Regions from separate parts of the Desulfovibrio desulfuricans genome, predicted to be linked through region 2. Evidence: predicted binding sites of a transcription regulator. Region 2 holds the regulator's gene; each other region holds the start of a gene.
The links. The regulator sigma-54, encoded in region 2, starts transcription at its own class of promoters, with help from an activator protein. The targets are predictions, from matches to a motif close to CTGGCACGGNNNNTGCTT.
Positions count from the first base shown of each region.

Region 1: a site for sigma-54 is predicted at 2,635-2,652, ahead of flgB (flagellar basal body rod protein FlgB). Genes of this name have one in related genera too.
Region 3: a site for sigma-54 is predicted at 3,010-3,027, ahead of DDIC_RS08045 (ammonium transporter). Genes of this name have one in related genera too.
Region 4: a site for sigma-54 is predicted at 2,004-2,021, ahead of DDIC_RS10340 (SHOCT domain-containing protein). Genes of this name have one in related genera too.

Region 1 is NZ_CP036295.1:1,303,292-1,308,092, forward strand. Features, by position in the region: gene feoB (ferrous iron transport protein B) at 1-855, shown strand, start outside; gene DDIC_RS05485 (thermonuclease family protein) at 982-1,470, shown strand; gene DDIC_RS05490 (hypothetical protein) at 1,501-1,923, shown strand; gene DDIC_RS05495 (3'-5' exonuclease) at 1,926-2,456, shown strand; gene flgB (flagellar basal body rod protein FlgB) at 2,697-3,110, shown strand; gene flgC (flagellar basal body rod protein FlgC) at 3,180-3,617, shown strand; gene fliE (flagellar hook-basal body complex protein FliE) at 3,674-4,120, shown strand; gene fliF (flagellar basal-body MS-ring/collar protein FliF) at 4,346-4,801, shown strand, end outside.
Region 2 is NZ_CP036295.1:1,774,835-1,779,635, reverse strand. Features, by position in the region: gene DDIC_RS07410 (CTP synthase) at 1-1,204, shown strand, start outside; gene rpoN (RNA polymerase factor sigma-54) at 1,504-2,925, shown strand; gene hpf (ribosome hibernation-promoting factor, HPF/YfiA family) at 2,962-3,501, shown strand; gene rapZ (RNase adapter RapZ) at 3,704-4,636, shown strand; gene DDIC_RS07390 (PTS sugar transporter subunit IIA) at 4,670-4,801, shown strand, end outside.
Region 3 is NZ_CP036295.1:1,935,945-1,940,745, reverse strand. Features, by position in the region: gene DDIC_RS08055 (glutamine synthetase III) at 1-1,218, opposite strand, end outside; gene DDIC_RS08050 (P-II family nitrogen regulator) at 1,269-1,607, opposite strand; gene DDIC_RS08045 (ammonium transporter) at 1,636-2,844, opposite strand; gene DDIC_RS08040 (sigma-54 interaction domain-containing protein) at 3,391-4,801, opposite strand, start outside.
Region 4 is NZ_CP036295.1:2,478,928-2,483,728, forward strand. Features, by position in the region: gene DDIC_RS10335 (ATP-binding protein) at 1-1,811, opposite strand, end outside; gene DDIC_RS10340 (SHOCT domain-containing protein) at 2,111-2,335, shown strand; gene DDIC_RS10345 (hypothetical protein) at 2,375-2,566, shown strand; gene DDIC_RS10350 (periplasmic heavy metal sensor) at 2,600-3,172, shown strand; gene DDIC_RS10355 (hypothetical protein) at 3,377-3,892, opposite strand; gene DDIC_RS10360 (universal stress protein) at 4,191-4,643, shown strand.

The DNA of each region.
Region 1 (4,801 bases), 470 kb from region 2:
TGCGGCGCAAAACTGCCCGTGTTTCTGTTGCTGGCCGGGGCCTTTTTTCCCGACAATGCCCCCACGGTCATGTTCGTCATGATGATTACAGGCTGGGTCATGGCTCTGCTGGTGGCACGTCTGCTGCGCTCGTCCATCGTCAAGGGCGAATCCACCCCCTTTGTCATGGAGCTGCCCCCGTACCGCATGCCCACACTCATGAGCCTGCTGCTGCACTGCTGGGAACGCGCCTGGATGTATCTTAAAAAGGCCGGTACGGTGCTTGTGGCCATCTCTGTGCTCATCTGGGCTGCCATGACCTTTCCCGGTCTGCCCGAAGACAAGTCGGCCCCTTACGACACCCAGATCACCCAGCTGGAAGAAAAGCTGGCCGCCTTTGCAGAGGGCGACAAAGCCCGCGCCCCTATTGAAGAAGAACTGGGCAACGTGCGCAACGAGCTTAAAGAAGAACAGTTGGCGTATTCCGTGGCTGGCCGTCTTGGCAAGGCTGTGGAACCAGCCACCAGGCCCATGGGTTTTGACTGGCGTACCGACATAGCCCTGATCGCCGGTGTGGCTGCCAAGGAGGCCGTTGTGGCCACCATGGGCACGGCCTACGCCATGGGCGACCAGGACCCCGAAGACGCCGCCCCCCTGGCCGACCGCCTCAAGGCTGAAGAGGGCTGGTCAAAGGCTACCGCGCTCGCGCTCATGCTCTTTGTGCTGCTGTATTCGCCCTGCTTCGTGGCCCTTGTGGTCATACGGCAGGAGGCTGGCAGCTGGGGCTGGGTGGCCTTCAGCATACTGTTCAACACCGGGTTGGCCTATGCCGTGGCTACGGCTGCCTACCAGCTCGGACGTGTCGCCTGGGGGTAGCCTGACTTCGGTTTACTGATTGGATTTCCCCCTTTTTATCTCCTGTGCCGCCTGCCTTGACAAAGGTCTGGCGGCACAGGCATTATCTGGCAGTACAATCTGCAAGATGTTGCGGGGGATTTTTTAATGCTTATCCGGCTGTTGACATTTATCGTCTTTATTATTTCCACTGCGCTTCCTGCAGTTGCAGAGACCACCTGGACTGCGTATGTGGTAAATGTGGAAGATGGCAATACCATTTCTGTAAGCACCAAGCACGGCAGCGATGAACCGGAAGCGGTTTTGATTTTTTACGGCATCGAGGCCCCCAGCCATAACCAGCCCTTTGGCCCCGAGGCCGTGGCCTACCTGAAGAGCGTCATGCCCAAGGGTACCAAGGTCGGCGTTGAAACGGTGGGACAGCTTGAAGCTGGGCCCATTGCAGCGCTGGTGCAGGTGGGTGGCGATTCCATCAACTACAAGATGGTGATGGGAGGTCTGGCCTGGGTGGACAGGCAAAAGTGCAGGGCCATTTTTTGTCGGCGCTGGCTTATTCAGGAACACCAGGCTGTGGTTGACAGGCGCGGCATCTGGAGTTTGAATATGAGCACCCCACCTTGGCAGTGGGGCCGCTGACAAATCGTCATACCCCCAAAAGGAGCGCTTATGGAAGTTACAGGTTCCGAAGAATTGCGCGAATTTCTTGACTCGTGGCAGGACGACCCGCTCAACATAAAGAAATCGTTTACGGAATACATGGAGTTTCTGGCTGCGCACAGTAATGTAAGCTTTACCTTTAAGGCCCGGCCTGGCGTCAGCTACTCGTTGCGCGCGCGGCACAGCATCCAGACCAAACGAGTGCTCTTTGTGCTGCTGGACGTTGTGGACGACGAACCCGCAAGCCGCTGGCTTTCCATATGTTTTTATGACGACATGGTGACAGACCCCGCCGACAAGGGCGACTTTGTGCCCGGCGGCCTCATGGGCGAGGACGCCCGCTGCTTTAACCTTGAGGACGACGATGCCGTCATGCGCGACTATATCAGGGCGCGTCTGGCCGAGGCCGCCCGCAAAGCCGCAAAAGAGTAAGTGTGCTTTCTACAGATATATGCAGCAGTGTAGCCATTGACTTTGAAACTTCAGGCTACTCGGCCCACAGCGCTTGCGCCGTGGGCCTTGCTCGTATTGAGCAGGGCAGGGTGACCGATGTTTTTTACAGCCTTATCAGGCCGCCGTCGTCGCGGATAATGTTTACAGAGATACACGGCCTGACCTGGCCCATGCTTAAGGACGCGCCAACCTTTGCCGAAGTGTGGCCCCAGATGCAAACCTTTTTTGAAGGGGCGACGCATCTGCTTGCGCACAATGCCTCGTTTGACAGGCGCGTGCTGGCCGCCAGCTGTCAGGCTGCGGGCCAGCGCGAACCGCGCACGCCTTTTTTGTGCACGCTTAAAGGATCCCGGCGCAGTCTGCCGCTTGCCTCCAAAAAACTCAGCAGCGTGTGCTCCTATTTTGGCATCGCGCTGAATCATCATCACGCTGGCTCCGATGCCGAGGCCTGCGCACGCATCTATCTGCAGCTGCGTTCGCTGGGCGTTACCGACGCCCAGATGCGGCTGTAGCTCCAGCTGTCCCAATTCATAGCGCCGATTTGCCCGCCCGTTTTTTCGGGCGGGTTTTTTTGTTGCCGGCCCCTGAGCTTCTCCCTGTCTTGCTCCATCCTTGCGCCTTGCTGTCAAAATACTGTCCATCAGTGGCGTATGCTGCGTTAACTTACTGTAATTAAATGAATTATTAGTAATGGAACGCTTGTTGCTATAAACTTGGCAAGCAGATTTCCGTGAATCACGGGGGTACGAATAATGAAATCAATGTTCAATATGGAAATTGGCCTTGTGGGCAAGGTCATGGATATGCAGCTGCAGCGGCAGAACATCATTTCGGGCAACATCGCCAACGTCGAGACGCCCAACTACAAGCCGCGCGAGCTGACCTTTGAAAAAGAGCTGCAGTCGGCTCTGGGCCTTGACGCCAGAGGCGAGATGACCCGCACCGAGGCGGGCCACATGCCCACGGCCTTCAGCCCGGATTCCTTTGGTCCGCAGTGGGATATGGCGGTCAAACCCCGCGTTGTCCACGGCGAAGACCGCGTGAATATTGATAAGGAAATGGCGCGACACGCCAAAAACCAGTTGCAGTATACGGCGCTTACCCAGGTGATGACCAAGTCTTTTGAAGGCTTGAACACCATCATTCAGGACGGCAAGCAGGCCTGATTTTTTGCCCGCCGCCGCGTCCCATGCGCGGCATAGCCGGAGAGGCAGCGGGCAGCGTAGGAGGAAGCCATGGACTTCATGACGGCATTTGACATCAGCGCGTCGGGCCTTGCAGCCGACCGCACCCGCATCAACACCATTTCGATGAACCTGGCCAACGCCAAGACCACGCGTACGCCCCAGGGCGGGCCGTACCGCCGCCGCAGCGTGGTGCAACAGACGGCGGATGTGGATGATCCTTTTTCCATCCACATGCGTTCGGCTCTCGACAGGGCGGTGCAGGGCGTGCGCGTATCGGCCGTAACCATGGACAACCGCCCCTTCAAGCGGGTGTACGAACCCGGCAACCCCGACGCCAATGCCGAAGGGTATGTGATGTATCCCGATATCAACGTGGTAGAGGAAATGGCCAACCTCATGACCGCCCAGCGCAACTATGAGGCCAACGTCACAACTGTGGACGCCGTCAAGGGCATGTTTGTCAAGGCTCTGGATATCGGCAGATAGGTTTTGGCTACGGTTGCGGCATAGAAAACGAATTTTTGCGAAGCGCGGAGGTTGTCATGAGTATCCAGGCAGTTGGCATGAAGGCGTACAGCGAGGCCATACAGAATTTCAGCAAGGTTCAGGGCAGCCTGCAGCAGGGCGCTTCTGTCGGGGGGCAGTCCCAGTTTGCCAAAACGCTTGATCAAAGCCTGCTGCGCGACAGCGTGGACCGTGGCGAAAACTTTGGCGCCCAGGCCGATTTTATCAAGTATCCTACGCAGGCGCACACCCAGGTAACGCCGCAAAACAGCTTTTCGGGCACGATCAAAAATTCGCTCAACAAGGTCAACGAACTCGATAATGCCAAAAACCTCGCCATCGACGATTTTGCCTCGGGCCGCACGCAAAACGTGCACGAGCTCATGATCACCATGCAAAAATCCAGCATGGCCATGAAGCTTACCTCGGCTGTGCGCGGCAAGGTGCTTGAAGCATATAAAGAAATTTCCAGAATGCAGTTCTGATTTTTTTCCTTTCCGCACGCACTCCTGAACGTCAGGTCCCTCCCACGGCTCAGCCTCGGGAGGGATTTGACGTTTTAGGCGTCACAAATTTGAACATGCTGCCATGGTTATAAAAAGATTATTTTATTATAGGTAGTTATCAAGTGGCATGGCAATTGCTTTGGCATGGCATATGTCCGGCCAAAGCGCCGGAATTACGCCAGTCTTCGCACCAGGAGCTAACTTATGCCGGCTTTTCTTATGCAGTTTGTCAATTCCATCAAGGCGATCTGGGCCAAAATGAGCGTGATGCAGCGCGTGGCCGTCCTGGGTGGGTTGGTGCTTGTAGGCTCTGCAGCCATCGGCCTTTCCATCTGGGCTTCACGCCCCGATTTAAAGGTGCTGTACTCCAACCTCAGCGCCGAAGACGCCAGCGTCGTCATCAAGTCTCTCCAGGCCGACAAGGTCATGTACCAGCTCACAGACAATGGCAAAACCATCCTTGTTCCCAAGGAGATGGTCTACGACGAACGCATCAAGATCGCGGGCGAAGGCGGTCTGGTGGGGCAGGGCATTGGTTTTGAAATTTTTGACAAGGTCAAGGTCGGCCAGACCGACTTTGTGCAAAAGATAAATTACACCCGCGCGCTGCAGGGGGAACTTTCGCGTACCATCAGCGAGTTTCCGGGGGTGGAAAGCGCC
Region 2 (4,801 bases):
TGTGGGCGATATTGAAGGCCTGCCCTTTCTTGAGGCCATCCGTCAGCTCAGGTCCGACCTTGGGCGCGACAACTGCCTGAACATTCACCTCACCCTGGTGCCTTACCTGCGCAGCGCCGGCGAGCACAAGACCAAGCCCACCCAGCACAGCGTCAAGGAACTGCTCTCCATCGGCATTCAGCCCGACATCATTTTGTGCCGCTGCGAGCAGAGCATCCCCGAAGAACTGCGCCGCAAGATCGCCCTGTTCTGCAACGTGGACCAGGACGCCGTGTTCTCTTCGGTTGATGTAAACAACATCTATGAAGTGCCGCTCAAGTTTTACGAAGAAGGCTTTGACCAGAAGGTGGCCATCATGCTGCGCCTGCCCGCGCGCAACGCCCACCTTGAAGCCTGGGAAAAGCTCATCAGCGACTGCGCCAACCCCAAGGGCAAGGTTACCATTGCCATTGTGGGCAAGTACGTTGACCTCAAGGAGGCTTACAAAAGCCTGCACGAGGCCCTCATTCACGGCGGCGTGGCCAACCGTGTCGAGGTGGAACTGCGCTACGTCAACTCTGAAAACGTGGACGAGAGCAACGCGGCGGACTCCTTCAAGGGTTGTCACGGCATTCTCGTGCCCGGCGGCTTTGGCTACCGGGGCGTGGAAGGCAAGATTGCCGCCATCCGCTACGCCCGTGAAAACAAGGTTCCTTTCTTTGGCATCTGCCTTGGCATGCAGTGCGCGGTTATCGAATTTACGCGCCACGTGGCCGGGCTTGACGATGCCAACTCTGAAGAATTCAACCCCCTGTCAGACCACAAGGTCATTTACCTTATGACCGAGTGGTTCGACTTCCGCACCAAGAATGTGGAAAAGCGCGACGCGGGCAGCGACAAGGGCGGCACCATGCGCCTTGGCTCGTACCCCTGCAAGGTTGCGCCCGACACCAAGGCCTTTACCGCTTACAAAAAAGGCATGGTGGACGAGCGCCATCGGCATCGCTACGAATTCAATAATGCCTTCAAGGATCTGCTGGCCGAAAAGGGCATGGTTTTCAGCGGTACGGCCCCTGACGATTCGCTGGTGGAAATTATCGAGCTCAAGGACCATCCTTGGTTTCTTGGCTGCCAGTTCCACCCCGAGTTCAAGTCGCGTCCCATGAACGCGCATCCTTTGTTCCGCGAATTTATCACAGCGGCGAAAAAGTTCGCCAAAGTATAACCAACGCAGCACCTGTTGCGGCGCAGGCGTCGGTTTTTTACCAGACTTGGGTATCGCAAAATCGCGCAAAAAAGGGGAGGGCTTTTGCCTTCCCCTTTTTGTATGCGGCAGTTTTTTTCAATGTCGCAAAAGCCGCGTCAGCGCTTGTTTTTGCGGGGTACCAGAGCCGCGCAAAACTCTTTGCGACGTGAAGTTGAGCTTGCAACTGTTAGCTATTGCATAATTTTTGCACATATGGCACACTACTTGTAAACAGATAATTCTATAGCCCGATGGCACGTTAAGGCAAAAGAGCACTCATGGCACTGGAACTACGGCAGCAACTGAAGCTGACACAGCAACTGGTAATGACCCCGCAATTGCAGCAGGCAATCAAACTGCTGCAGCTCTCACGCGTGGAGCTTCTGGAAACTGTACAGCAAGAGCTGCTTGAAAATCCCTTTCTCGAAGAATCCACGATCAATGACGACGCCTCTGCAGAGCAGCCGGACGATCGCGAGGGCCCCAAGGAAGAAGTCTACGACAAGGAACTGGCCAAGGACGCTGACTGGGAGGATTATCTCGGTGAGTTTGCCAGTACCCCCCGCCTTTCGCAGTCGCGCGAGTTTGAGCTTGCCGAAGAAATTTCGCCTCTCGAGGCCCGCTATGCGGCCAAGCCGACCCTTGACGGGCATCTGCTGTGGCAGCTGCGCCTCTCTGACATGACGGAAGAGCAAAAGGGCATCGGTGAGATCATTATCGGCAACCTGTCGTCCGCCGGGTATCTGCAGGCCACCCTTGACGAAGTGGCCGACATGGCCAAGACAACCCCCGACGCCGTTTTGCCTGTGCTGGAAAAGTTGCAGCGGTTCGACCCTGTCGGCGTTGCCGCACGCGACGCCCGCGAATGCCTGATGGTGCAGATAAAGAGCCTCAACTACGCGCGCGACCCCATCCTTGTGGAACTGGTGGAGGCGCACCTGGAGGACCTGGAGGCCAAGCGCTACAAGCCCCTGCTGCGCAAGTTCAAGCTCGATATGGACGAGCTCAAGGAATACCTGGACATCATCCAGAGTCTTGACCCGTTGCCGGGCGCCAGCTTTGGCGGCGGCGAGCCCACCTATGTGAGTCCCGACGTATTTGTGTACAAGATGGGCGATGAATTTGTCATTTTGCTCAACGACGACGGTCTGCCGCAGCTGCAGCTCTCGGCCATGAGCCAGATGAACATAGGCGGCAACGAGCAGGAAAAAGACTACTGCTCGGAAAAAATCCGCTCCGCCTCGTGGCTCATCAAGAGCCTGTACCAGCGCCAGCGCACGCTGTACAAGGTTATGGAAAGTATTGTGCGCCACCAGCAGCCTTTTTTTGAAGACGGCGTCACCAAGCTTGCGCCGCTTATTCTCAAAGACATCGCCGACGACATCAGCATGCACGAATCAACGGTAAGCCGCATAACCACCAACAAGTATGTGGCCACGCCGCACGGCATCTTTGAGTTGAAGTTTTTCTTTAACAGCGGGCTTGAGCTGGACGACGGAAGCCAGGTTGGCTCGGAAAGCGTCAAGGCGCTGATCAAGAAATTCATCTCTGAGGAGGACACGAGGTCTCCCCTCAGCGATGAGCGTATCGGTGAAATGCTCAAGGAGCGTCTCAAGGTCAATATTGCGCGGCGTACGGTGGCCAAATACCGCACGGCGCTTGATATTCCCTCTTCGTCAAGGCGCAAGGATCATTTCTGATTCCCCGCCGAGTGGCACCCTACTTAGGAGGAACATATGAACATCTCATTTGCTTTCAAGAACTTTGAAGCCTCCGAACACCTCAAGAAGTATGCCCGTCGTCGCATGGAAAAGCTGGGACGGTTTTTTGGCAAGGCCTCTGGCCTGGAAGTGGTAGTTGTGCTTACCGTTGACAAGTTTCGCCATCGCTGCGAAGTGACCGTTACCGGCGAAGGGTTGCACATCAACGCCACGGAGCAGACCTCTGACATGTATGCCGCCATCGACCTTGTGACCGACAAGGTTGAATCGCAGATCAAGCGTCAGGTGGCCCGCGTCAAGGCCCAGAGACGGCACGCCCGCGATACGGATGTGGACGTGTTTACCTATAATCTTGATGCTGATGCGGACACGCAGCAGCCCGTTGACGGCACCGACCGTCTTGCCACCAAGCCTCTGCATCTGGATGAGGCGCTCATGCAGCTTGATTCCATCGGCAGCGAGTTTCTGGTGTTCTTTAATGCAGAAAACAACCGCATCAATGTGGTGTACCGCACCAAGGTCAGCGGCTACGCCCTTATTGACCCAGTGTTGTAACAATCCATAAGGTACAGTGGGGCGGGCCTGTTGTGGTTCGCCCCACTTCGAATGCTCCCCTGCGGTCGCCCTGCAAATATTTCAAACGATAATGCGGGCGGACCGGATTTGGCAACGTCCATCAAAGCCTGTGGCGCTCAACCCCTGCTGCAAACGGTGATCTGACCCACAAGAGGCGAATGTCATGAAGGACTCCGAGCAGATGCTCCCCCTTGCTCCCACCCGTGCTGTTACGCCAGACGCCGACGCGCCCGTTCCCGGCGCGGACGTGCAGGTGTGCATTGTCACGGGCCTGTCTGGCGCGGGCAAGAGTACTGCGCTCAAGGTTTTTGAAGACATGGGCCACTTTGTGGTTGATGGTCTGCCCGTAAGCCTGGCTATGGAGATGGTGGACATGATGTCGCGCCCCTCCATGAGCCACTTTAAGGGAATCGCTCTGGGCATGGATTTGCGCCAGAGCAATTTTGTGGAAGACATCAACGAGTGTCTCAGCGTGCTTGCGGGCAAAAATATTCGCCCCATGCTGCTTTTTCTTGAGGCCAACAATCAGGAACTCATACGCCGCTACGCCGCAACCCGCCGTCCGCATCCGCTGGAGCGGGGGGGCATGGGCCTCGAGGCCGCCCTGCTGGCCGAGCGCAGCAGCCTGCGCCCCCTGCGCGAAATGGCCGACCTTGTCATCGACACCTCGCGGTTTTCCATCCATGATCTGCGCCGGGCCATACAGAAGCGCTGGAGCGGCAACAAGGGCAAGCTGCGGGCCATACGGGTCAACGTTATTTCGTTTGGCTTCAAGTATGGCGTGCCGCGCGAGGCCGATCTGGTCTTTGACCTGCGGTTTTTGGCCAACCCCTATTTTGTGGACGAGCTGCGCCCCCTCAGCGGCAAGGACAAGGCCGTAGCCGACTATGTTTTTAACTCGCCGCATGCGCGCGAATACCGCGACAAGCTTGTGGACCTGCTGTTTTTTATGCTGCCGCTCATGGAGGCCGAAGGCCGATACCGCATTACGGTTGCTGTGGGCTGTACCGGCGGCCGCCACCGCTCGGTGGCCATGGCCGAAGAAATCTTGCAGGCGCTGAGGCAGGCGGATTATCCGGCGTTTCTGGAGCATCGACACCTTGAACTCGGCTAAAAAAGCTGGCACGTTCTGTTGCGTGAGGTAGCCATGACGGACGAAAACAAGAAGACGCAGGTTGGAATTATTCTGGTTTCGCATGCCGATTACGGCACGGCCATGCTGCGTACCGCAGAGTTCATTCTTGGGCAGCAGAGCGACTGCAGCTCCATCAGCGTTGAC
Region 3 (4,801 bases), 160 kb from region 2:
GCGGTGGTCGTTGCCCGCGCCCACGGTACCCAGGCGCAGGGCGGCGCTGTGCAGATGCACGGCACGCAGCACGGCGGCCAGGAATACCAGAAACTGGGCATTGTCAAGCGGCGTGGAACCGGGGTTGAGCAGGTTTATGCCGTCAGAATCGCTGATGGACCAGTTGTTGTGCTTGCCGCTGCCGTTTACGCCAGCAAAGGGCTTTTCGTGCAGCAGGCACACAAAGCCGTGCTTGCCGGCCATGTGGCGCATCATGTTCATGCACAGCATGTTGTGGTCGCAGGCGATGTTTGCTTCTTCGTAGACCGGGGCAATTTCGAACTGGCCGGGGGCCACTTCGTTATGACGGGTCTTGGCCGGGATGCCCAGCGAACGCAGTTCGTTTTCCAGATCCTGCATGAAGCTCATCACGCGGGAAGGAATGGAGCCAAAGTAATGGTCTTCCATCTCCTGACCCTTGGGCGAGGTCGCGCCCATCAGGGTGCGGCCAGCCAGCAGCAGGTCGGGACGCAGGGCGGCCAGGTTTTTGTCGACCAGAAAGTATTCCTGCTCCGGGCCCACATTGGCGCGCACATAGTTGGCCGAGGCGTTGCCAAAGAGCTTGAGAATACGCATGGCCTGACGCGACAGGGCCGAGATGGAGCGCATGAGCGGGATCTTGCGGTCAAGAGCTTCGCCCGAATACGAGTAGAAGTACGTGGGAATGTGCAGGGCAGCCCCGTAAGGAGAGGGGATGATGAATACCGGCACGGAAGGATCCCACGCGGTGTAGCCGCGGGCTTCAAACGTGGAGCGGATGCCGCCGGAAGGGAAGGATGAGGCGTCCGGCTCACCGCTGATCAGCATCTTGCCGGAGAACTCGCTGATAACCTGACCATCGACGGTGGGCGACAGAAAGGCGTCATGCTTTTCGGCAGTGAGGCCGGTCATGGGATGGAACCAGTGCGTGTAGTGCGTGGCGCCGTTTTCGATGGCCCAATCCTTCATGGCGTTGGCGACAACGTCGGCAATCTCGGGATTCAGGCGTTCGCCGTCGCGGATGGTCTTGGCCAGCTTTTTGAACACATCCTTGGGCAGACGCTTGCGCATGGTAGCGATGCCAAACACATAACGGCCAAAGATATCTTCTGCACTGCGACCCACTTCATCAGCACTGCTGGGGGTAACCGGCGCAGTGTTCACTACTTTGAACAATGCCTTTTTACGGGGGGAACTCATACCCGCGTCTCCTTTATCATTTTGTTGCTTAACACAGACGTAAACCCGGACTACAGAGCCTCGTCACCGCGTTCACCAGTGCGGATGCGGATAGCATCCATAACGTCACTGATGAAAATTTTACCGTCGCCGACCTGACCCGTGCGGGAGATGGAAACCACAGCGTTCAGAACCGTTTCGAGCATGTCATCGTGCAGCACCACTTCGAGCTTGATCTTGGGCAGGCAGTCCACCTGCATGGTCGTGCCGCGATACACTTCGGTATGCCCGCGCTGGCGACCAAAACCCTTGATTTCAACGTAGTTCAAGCCGTGGATGCCCATGTCGGTAAGCGTGTCCTTAACCTTGTCAAACATGCTGGGCCGGATGATGATTTCTAGCTTTTTCATAGGTCGTTCCTTTGCTGTTTCCCGTTGACTACAGGGAGTAGCCGCGTTCGTTGTGCTCGCTCAAATCGAGGCCGGTGAATTCCTCTTCAGGCGTAACCCGCAGGCCGACTACAGCGTCAACCACATAGAGGATGATTCGGGAAACAATGTAGCAATAACCCCAGGTAGCCACAATGGACACGATCTGGATCCAGGCCTGGCTGGGATTGCCGTAGAACAGGCCGTCGGTGTTGTTGATGGCGGCGCAGGCAAACAGGCCGGTAGCAAGCGCGCCCCAGGTGCCGCCGACGCCGTGGATGCCCACCACGTCAAGGGCGTCGTCGTAGCCAAACTTGTTCTTCAGCAGCACGCCGCCGTAGCAGATGATGCCGCCGACAAAACCGATGAGCATGGCGGGCAGCACTTCAACATAGCCCGCGCCGGGGGTGATGGCCACAAGCCCGGCCAGCGCGCCGGAGATGGCGCCAAGGCTCGTGGGCTTGCCGGTACGAATCCATTCAACGAGCATCCAGCCAAGAATACCGCAGGCAGAAGCCATATGGGTGGTTACAAGGGCCTGACCAGCAAGGGGACCGGAAGCCAGGGCGCTGCCAGCGTTAAAGCCGAACCAGCCAAACCACAGCAGGCCGCCGCCAAGAAGGGTGAGGGGCAGGTTGTTGGGCGTGGCGTGCGAAGCGCCGGTAGAAAGCCGCGGTCCAAGAGCCTGGGCACAGGCAAGAGCCGCCGCGCCGGAAGACATGTGCACAACCGCGCCGCCAGCAAAGTCAAGGGCGCCCATTTTGCTCATCCAGCCGCCGCCCCACACCCAGTGGGCCATGGGCGAGTAAACAAAGAGCAGCCACAAGCCAGAGAAAACAAGCATGGCGGAAAAGCGGATGCGCTCAGCGTAGGCGCCTGAAATAAGGGCCACGGTAAGAGCAGCAAACATGCACTGATAACCCATAAATACCGTGTGGGGCAGCTGCGCGGCAGCAGGAGCCGATTCACCACCAACACCCTTGAGGAAGAGGTAGGAAAGATCGCCGATTATGCCGCCCACATCTTCGCCAAAAGCCAGGGTGTATCCCACAATGGCCCAAAGTACAGAGATGAGCGCCAGCGCGCCGTAGCTGTGCATATGGGTGGACAAAATATTGCGGGAGCGAACAAGGCCACCGTAAAAGAGGGCTAGCGCCGGGGTCATCAGCATGACCATGGAGGCGCAGATCAGAATAAATGCAGTATCCGAGGCGTTCATACGGACATCCTTCAGCGTATTCGGATCCGGCGCGGGAGACAACGTGCTGCACGATGCAGCGGGCTGGGTCTCCGTCGTTCCGTTCCGCGTTTAAAAAAAACCTCATCCTCTGTGGGCGGCGCCATGCCCACCGCCACGATACAGCACCGCAGCAATGCCTTGTATAGGCATGAATTGTGCCAAAGCTGTTTCTGATGGGGCTCAATTTGCATAATATATTGATATATTTTAATTTAATTGTTTGGCTGGGTAAGGGGAGGGAATGCGGGCGATTGGCAGGAAAGAATAATTTCTACATTTGTGTTGAAAAAAAGAGCCCCCAAGATGCATCGTGTGGCAGCGTCTTGGGGGCGTACGTAAAAAATGATTAAAATAAGAGTATTACAGAAGTTTTTAAAGATTGTACAAAAATGTAGAAATTATTGTGTCAAGTTGGATTGTTTGAGAAGCTAATTATATAACAGCATAAAATACTTTGCTAATTTTATCTATTTGAGGATCGTTTTGCCATTTTTAAAAAATACTATTCAGTAGATTCGTCTTTTTCTACGCCTCTTCTTCCCTACGGTACACAGGCCGAAAAGCCTTGTAAGTGATGCCGTATTTTTTCATGCGCAGGGCCATGATTCTTTCTGTCAGACCCAGGCTGGCCGCGGCTTTACCCATCTGCCCCTGGCTGTATTCAAGGGCCTCGGTAATGGATGCCCGCTCCAGCTCGTCAAGCTGCTCCTGCAAGCTGCCAGATAGCCCTTGCCTGAGCAGGCCCGGCGCGTGTCCCGATGTAGCGGCGGCGGCGCGGTTGCCGTGCAGGGCGGGGGGCAGATGCTGGGGCAGTACAAGGCCCTCGCGTCCGAGCAGCAGCACGGCGCGCTCCATGACGTTTTCCAGCTCGCGGATGTTGCCCGGCCAGCTGTAGCGCTGCAGCATATCCATTACAGAAAGGGACAGGCGCACATTGCTGCGGCCATTGGCCAGCGCATATTTTTTTATGAAATGGTTGGCCAGCGGCAGGATGTCTTCTGGCCGGAAGCTCAGAGGCGGCAAAAATATGGGAAACACATTGAGACGGTAGAAAAGGTCGCGTCGGAAGGTTTCTTCTTCGACCATTTTTTCCAGATCGCGGTTGGTGGCGGTGATAAAGCGCACGTCAACGTAGTGGGTTTCCATGCCGCCCAGACGCTCAAAGGCCCTCTCTTGCAGCACACGCAGCAGTTTTGCCTGGGTCATGAGTGAGAGTTCGCCTACTTCATCCAAAAACAGCGTGCCGCCGTTGGCAAGTTCAAAGCGCCCCTTGCGGGTAGCGTTGGCCCCGGTAAAGGCCCCGCGTTCATGCCCGAACAGCTCGCTTTCAATGAGGTTTTCAGGCAGGGCGGCGCAGTTGAGCGAGATAAAGGGCTTGTTGGCGCGCGTGCTGCCCGCGTGGATGGACCGCGCGGCAAGCTCCTTGCCCGTGCCGGATTCTCCCTGCAAAAAAACCGTCGTGCTTGACGGAGCCACCTGGGCTATCTGTGCGTAAACCTTTTGCATTACTTCAGAATTGCCCACAAAACCGCGCGGCCGTAGGGGGGAGGAGGCTTCCTCGTCCATGCGTCCCTGTGATTCAAGGGCTGCATGCCCAAGCAGGGTAGAAATGATGGTGAGCAGGCGCATTTCGTCTTCAAGCGTGGCGTCGTCCACCAGCAGATGGTCAACCGAAAGCGCGCCCACAACCTGATCGTTGAGGCGGATGGGCACGCAGATAAACGAAATACCCTCTTTGCCCAGATCGCGTGAACGGGTGCGGTTCAGAAACAGCGGCTCTTCGGAAACATTAGATATATACATGGAGCGCCCGGTTTCGATAACGCGCCCGGTGATGCCCTCGCCTCGCACATAGCGGCCTCGGCGGGCCTCTGCCGGTTTGAGACCGTAGGCCGCCTCAATGCGGATTTCGCCGCTGTTGGGCGAGATAAGCGTG
Region 4 (4,801 bases), 700 kb from region 2:
GCCACGGTGAGGCTAAAAAAACCGTCCGGCAGCAGACGCGCCGTTACCCGCAGCGTGCCGCCATTATCCATGGCCTGCACCGCGTTGAGAAAAAGATTCAGCAGGGCCTGGGTCAGCCTTTCCGGGCTGATTTTGACCTTGGGGAACCCCGGCTCCAGCTCCAGCGCCACGGCAACGCCCTTGGCCTTGATGTCGGCCTCGGCAAGGCGCAGCGCCCGGCTGATAATCTCGCCCAGATCGGCCTGAACGGTTTCAAACGAGCCGGGGCGGGCAAAGTCCAGCAGCTCGGAAACCACGCGGTCGAGGCGCTCCACCTCGTCAATCATGCGCTGAGCGGCTTCTTGCTCACGCCCCCCAAGCGGCATGCGACGGGCAATATACAGGGCAACCCCCTTGATGGTGCTCAAAGGATTGCGGATTTCGTGGGCCACGCCAGCCGCCAGATGCCCCAAAGCGGCAAGGCGGTCATTGCGCTGGGCGTCGGCCTGAAGCCGCTTCATTTCCGTAACATCACGCAGCACAAACACATTACCCAAAAAAACGCCGTCTTCATTGCGTATGGCCGCTCCGCCAAGGTTGACGGTCAGCGGTTTTGCCCCGGCAACGGCCAGCGCCGTCTCCTGCTCCAAGATGCGCGCGCCGTGGGACATCTTGTCTGTCAGTGAATCCCATGGCAGACCCGGCAGGCTTGCCAGAGGGCTTGCCTGCTTGTGGGCATGGGAGCTGCCCTGCTGGCCGTTTTGCGGGCCGGAGTTCTCCGCGGGCAATATCTCGTGGCGTTTTTTGCCAAACATGCCAAGCGCCGCATCGTTGATCATGGCGATGCGGCCTGCGGGATCGCTGATCACAAGCCCCAGAGGCAGGCTGGCCACAACCTCGGCCGCCATGGCCTGCTGATCGCGCAAAATACGCTGCCAGCGCCGGTTGTTGTGCACCCAGAACAGTGAAACAAAACCGGCCAGACCAAGTGCTGCCGCCAGCGCGGCCGAAAGCAGGTTATTGCGGGCGTCCTGCGCCAAAGCGTCCTCAAAAGGGCGCGCGTCAAAGCCGACCAGCGCAACACCCACCACCTGACGCGGTGCTTCTGGGCCTGGTCGCCCGCCAAAACCGCCCATGGGCGGCGGCGGAGCGTCGCCAAATGCGTCCCTGGGGTCGGGCGCTCCAAAACCGTCAGCTGCGCCAGGGCGGCCATCCGGCCCGGCAAGCCCGTCCGCCCCAAGCATCCCCATCATGCCGCCCATCATGCCCATGCCGTGGGATCCGTGCCCCCCGCCCATATGCTGCCCGTGCGCACGACTCAACGGAGCAAATGCACGAAATACTTCAAATACTTCCTTGCCGTCCTTGTTGCGCACCCGCCACATGGGTCTGTCCCCAACGTCGGCCAGAGGGGGAACATCCTGAGCCTGAACCCGCATGGACGTTGCCGCCAGATCGCGCCCCGCATCGCCGGGCTGACCGGGGGGCAGGGGGCTGTCGCCGCTCTGCGCCAGAACAGCGCCGCTGGTGTCGGTCACGGCCATATACAAAATGCCGGGCTGGCGGGCGGTTTCGGTCAGCAGAGGGCGCATGCCCAGCACCGCGCCGGGGCTGAGACGCAGCCCGGTGCGGGTTCCGGCCTCCAGCGCCCAGATGAGCGCTTCGGCCCTGTCGATGAGATTATGGACCATAAAAGCCCGTTCACGCTGGTTGCTGCGCACGGAAATACCCGCCAGCGTAAGCCCCAGAATAAGGGCCGCGCCCAGCAGCATCCAGGGCGAAAGCCCCATGCGCGACAGACTGCGTGATAAAGACAGGCGGAAAGATTTCATGACTGGTTCCTCTACGGCGCAGCATTAAATTATGTATTTTTTACCCACCGCGCAAGCCCCCTGGTAAAATTTGGACACTATCCAGCGCAGGTGAGTAAAAAACGGGCAGTGCTCAAACTCATGCCCCCAAGCTCCACAGTCACATAAAAAAATACATCTTATATTTAAGCATGTTAAGAAGCACAGCAACAGTTGGCACGTCCTTTGCTCATACAACAGCAAATGGCGCTAAAAACGCAGCAACCATCAGCAGGCATTAATTACAACTGACGGCGCAACGTCAAATAGAGGAAACTGATATGTACGGCTGCGATATAGGAAGCGTAATGGGATGGGGAAACGGCATGACGCACCTTATGTTCATGATTCTGATCGTTTCTCTTGCAGCTGTTTTTATCAGCAGGATCATACCACAAAAGAAGAATAACATGGACTCAGCAGATTCTCTGTCCATTCTAAAAAAGCGGCTTGCTTCGGGCGAAATATCGCTTGAAGAATACGAAAAACTGAAAAACGCCATCTAAGCCGCAATGCGCTCAACCGCTAAAAAAGCAGGAACAGGTATGAGCACTTTCAAACTGACCCTTATTCTTGCCGCGCTTGCCTTTGCCCTGGCGCTGGCTGTGACAGCCTCAGAGGCAAGCGAGGCCGCAACGCAACCAGAATCACCATGGTGCGGCAACGGGCAAAACGGCGCGCACGGCTACGGATCAAACTGCCAAGGCCCGGCGACAGCAACGTCCTGGCGCAATTAACCAAATCATCTCAAGCAAAAAGGATACACTACCATGAAGACCTCCAAAATCGTTACCTCCGGCGCGGCCCTTACCCTTGCTATCTTTCTTGGCATTGCGGGTGTTGCTTCTGCCCAGAACGGAGACGGGCACGGCCCCGCAGGCATGGGCCCCGGAACGGGCTACGGCATGGGGCACGGCGGCATGGGTTACGGCATGGGCCTGACCAATGAGCAGCAAACCGCCATGCAGCAGCTACACCAGAACTTTGCGGAAAAAATGCAACCCACCCTGCAGCAGCATTTTGCCAAGATGGCCGAGCTGAATAACCTTGCCGCTGCTGACGCAAAGCCTGACGACGCCCGAGTCAAGGCAGCCCAGAAGGATCTGCGCGAAATCGACGCCAAGCTGTACGCAGCCCGCGCCGATATGCTCAAGCAGATGTCTGACAAGGGTATTCCATTTATGGCCGGGCACGGCATGGGCCGGGGCATGGGACGGGGTATGGGCCATGGCATGGGTCACGGCATGATGGGTAACGGCATGATGGGCAACGGCGACTGCCCCGGCCTGGCAGGCAACGCCGCCGACAATGCCGTGCCGTCTTCCACCACCGGCAACAAGTAAGCGCAGCAGTTTACCATGGCGCGGCCAACTGCCAGGCTATGCGCCATTACCACACGCTCCCTCGCAGTCTGGCGGCTGCGGGGGAGTGCGCCGTAGTTAGCCCATATACAAAAAACCGCCCGCTTTCGAAAAAGCAGACGGCTTTGCATCGGTCAAAATCCGCCGCGAAACCCTGATTTCACGGCGGATCTTCTGTCAAGACGGCTATGAGTTGTAGTCGCCCCTGTTAAACTTGAATTTTTCCGTCGCGGTCATCACGTCAAGCTCGTTGACCAGTGAATCAAGACCGGTATTCTGACCGCGCACGGCGGCCGTATTGGTCTTGAGTGCGGAAACCTGCCCGTCTATGCCCTGCAAAAGAGAATAGGCTTCGCGCAAAGATCCATCCTGCCCCGACGAGCCCAGGGCGTTAACGTACGAATCCCACATATCCAGCGTGCCAGAGGCCTGAGAAAAGGCGCTCTGGATGACATCGTCATCCATATCGGCCGGTTCTGCCTGGGTAGTGCCCAGCAGCATCTGGCTGATCATCGAAGCCTGCGAGGTCTGGCCCGCTGCAGCAGTGGAAAACGTGGAAGATGCGACGGCATTGTCAAGGCCCAACTGCTCGGTCAAAGCAGCCTCAAAGCCCCCCGCCTGCGTCTTTTGCGGGCGTGTGGAGCCTGAGGACTGGCTTTGCTGCCGTAACAGCGCCTCAAGTTGGTCGTTGGTAACTTTCATGTCGCCTCCAGGGTTGGCGTACTGCCGTTGCGAAAAAGATGCAAAAACCTTGCCACAACCGCACCACACCATAACAGGCTGATTTTGCACAGTCCCGCGAGGCGCGCGGGAAAAATTTTCCCTGCCCCTTTGCGGCGTTAGGTGAAATGTCTTGTCTATTGTGCTGAAAAAAACTACCATTAATGTTAGGTGAAGGCAAAGGATAAGGCTGCAACACCAAAATCATACCCCTCTGGTAGCCCCCCATTCTGCCCGCCCGCCAATCAATCTGCCGTATAGAGGGGAACAGGAGTTTGCCATGAAGGAAATCAAGAAGATTCTTTGCGCGGTAGACCTTTCCGAACACAGCAAGGAAGTTGCCGAGTATGCGGTGCTTCTTGCCAAGGGCCTCAGCGCCAGCGTGCTTGTAGTGTACACCGCCCCTTCGCTGAGTCAGTACGTTGGCTTTCATGTGCCGCCCAACACCATTGAAAACTTCGTAGGCGAAATCGTCACCGGCGCCGAAAAGTCCATGGAATCCTTTGTCGCCGAAAATTTTGTGGGCGTCGAAGCCAAGGGACAGGTGCTCATCGGTTACGCCGCTGAAGAAATCCTCAACCGCGCCAGAGAAGAAAAGGCCGACCTTATCGTTATGGGCACCCATGGACGCAAGGGAATCGACCGTATTCTCTTCGGTTCTGTTGCGGAAAAGGTTGTCAAAAACGCCGACATGCCTGTGCTGACGGTGCGCCCCACCGAACCTGCGGAATAGCAGCCCCCCGGCCAGATAGCGTCTGCCGTAGAGCAACCATCTGTTTTTTAAAATCTTTTCAGCCAACAAGCCGTTGCACCGTAGCGGCTTGTTGGCTGAAACATATTAGGGTAAACAACCAAGCCATCTTGCGCCGACGCGCTGCCCTGAAGCTTCGC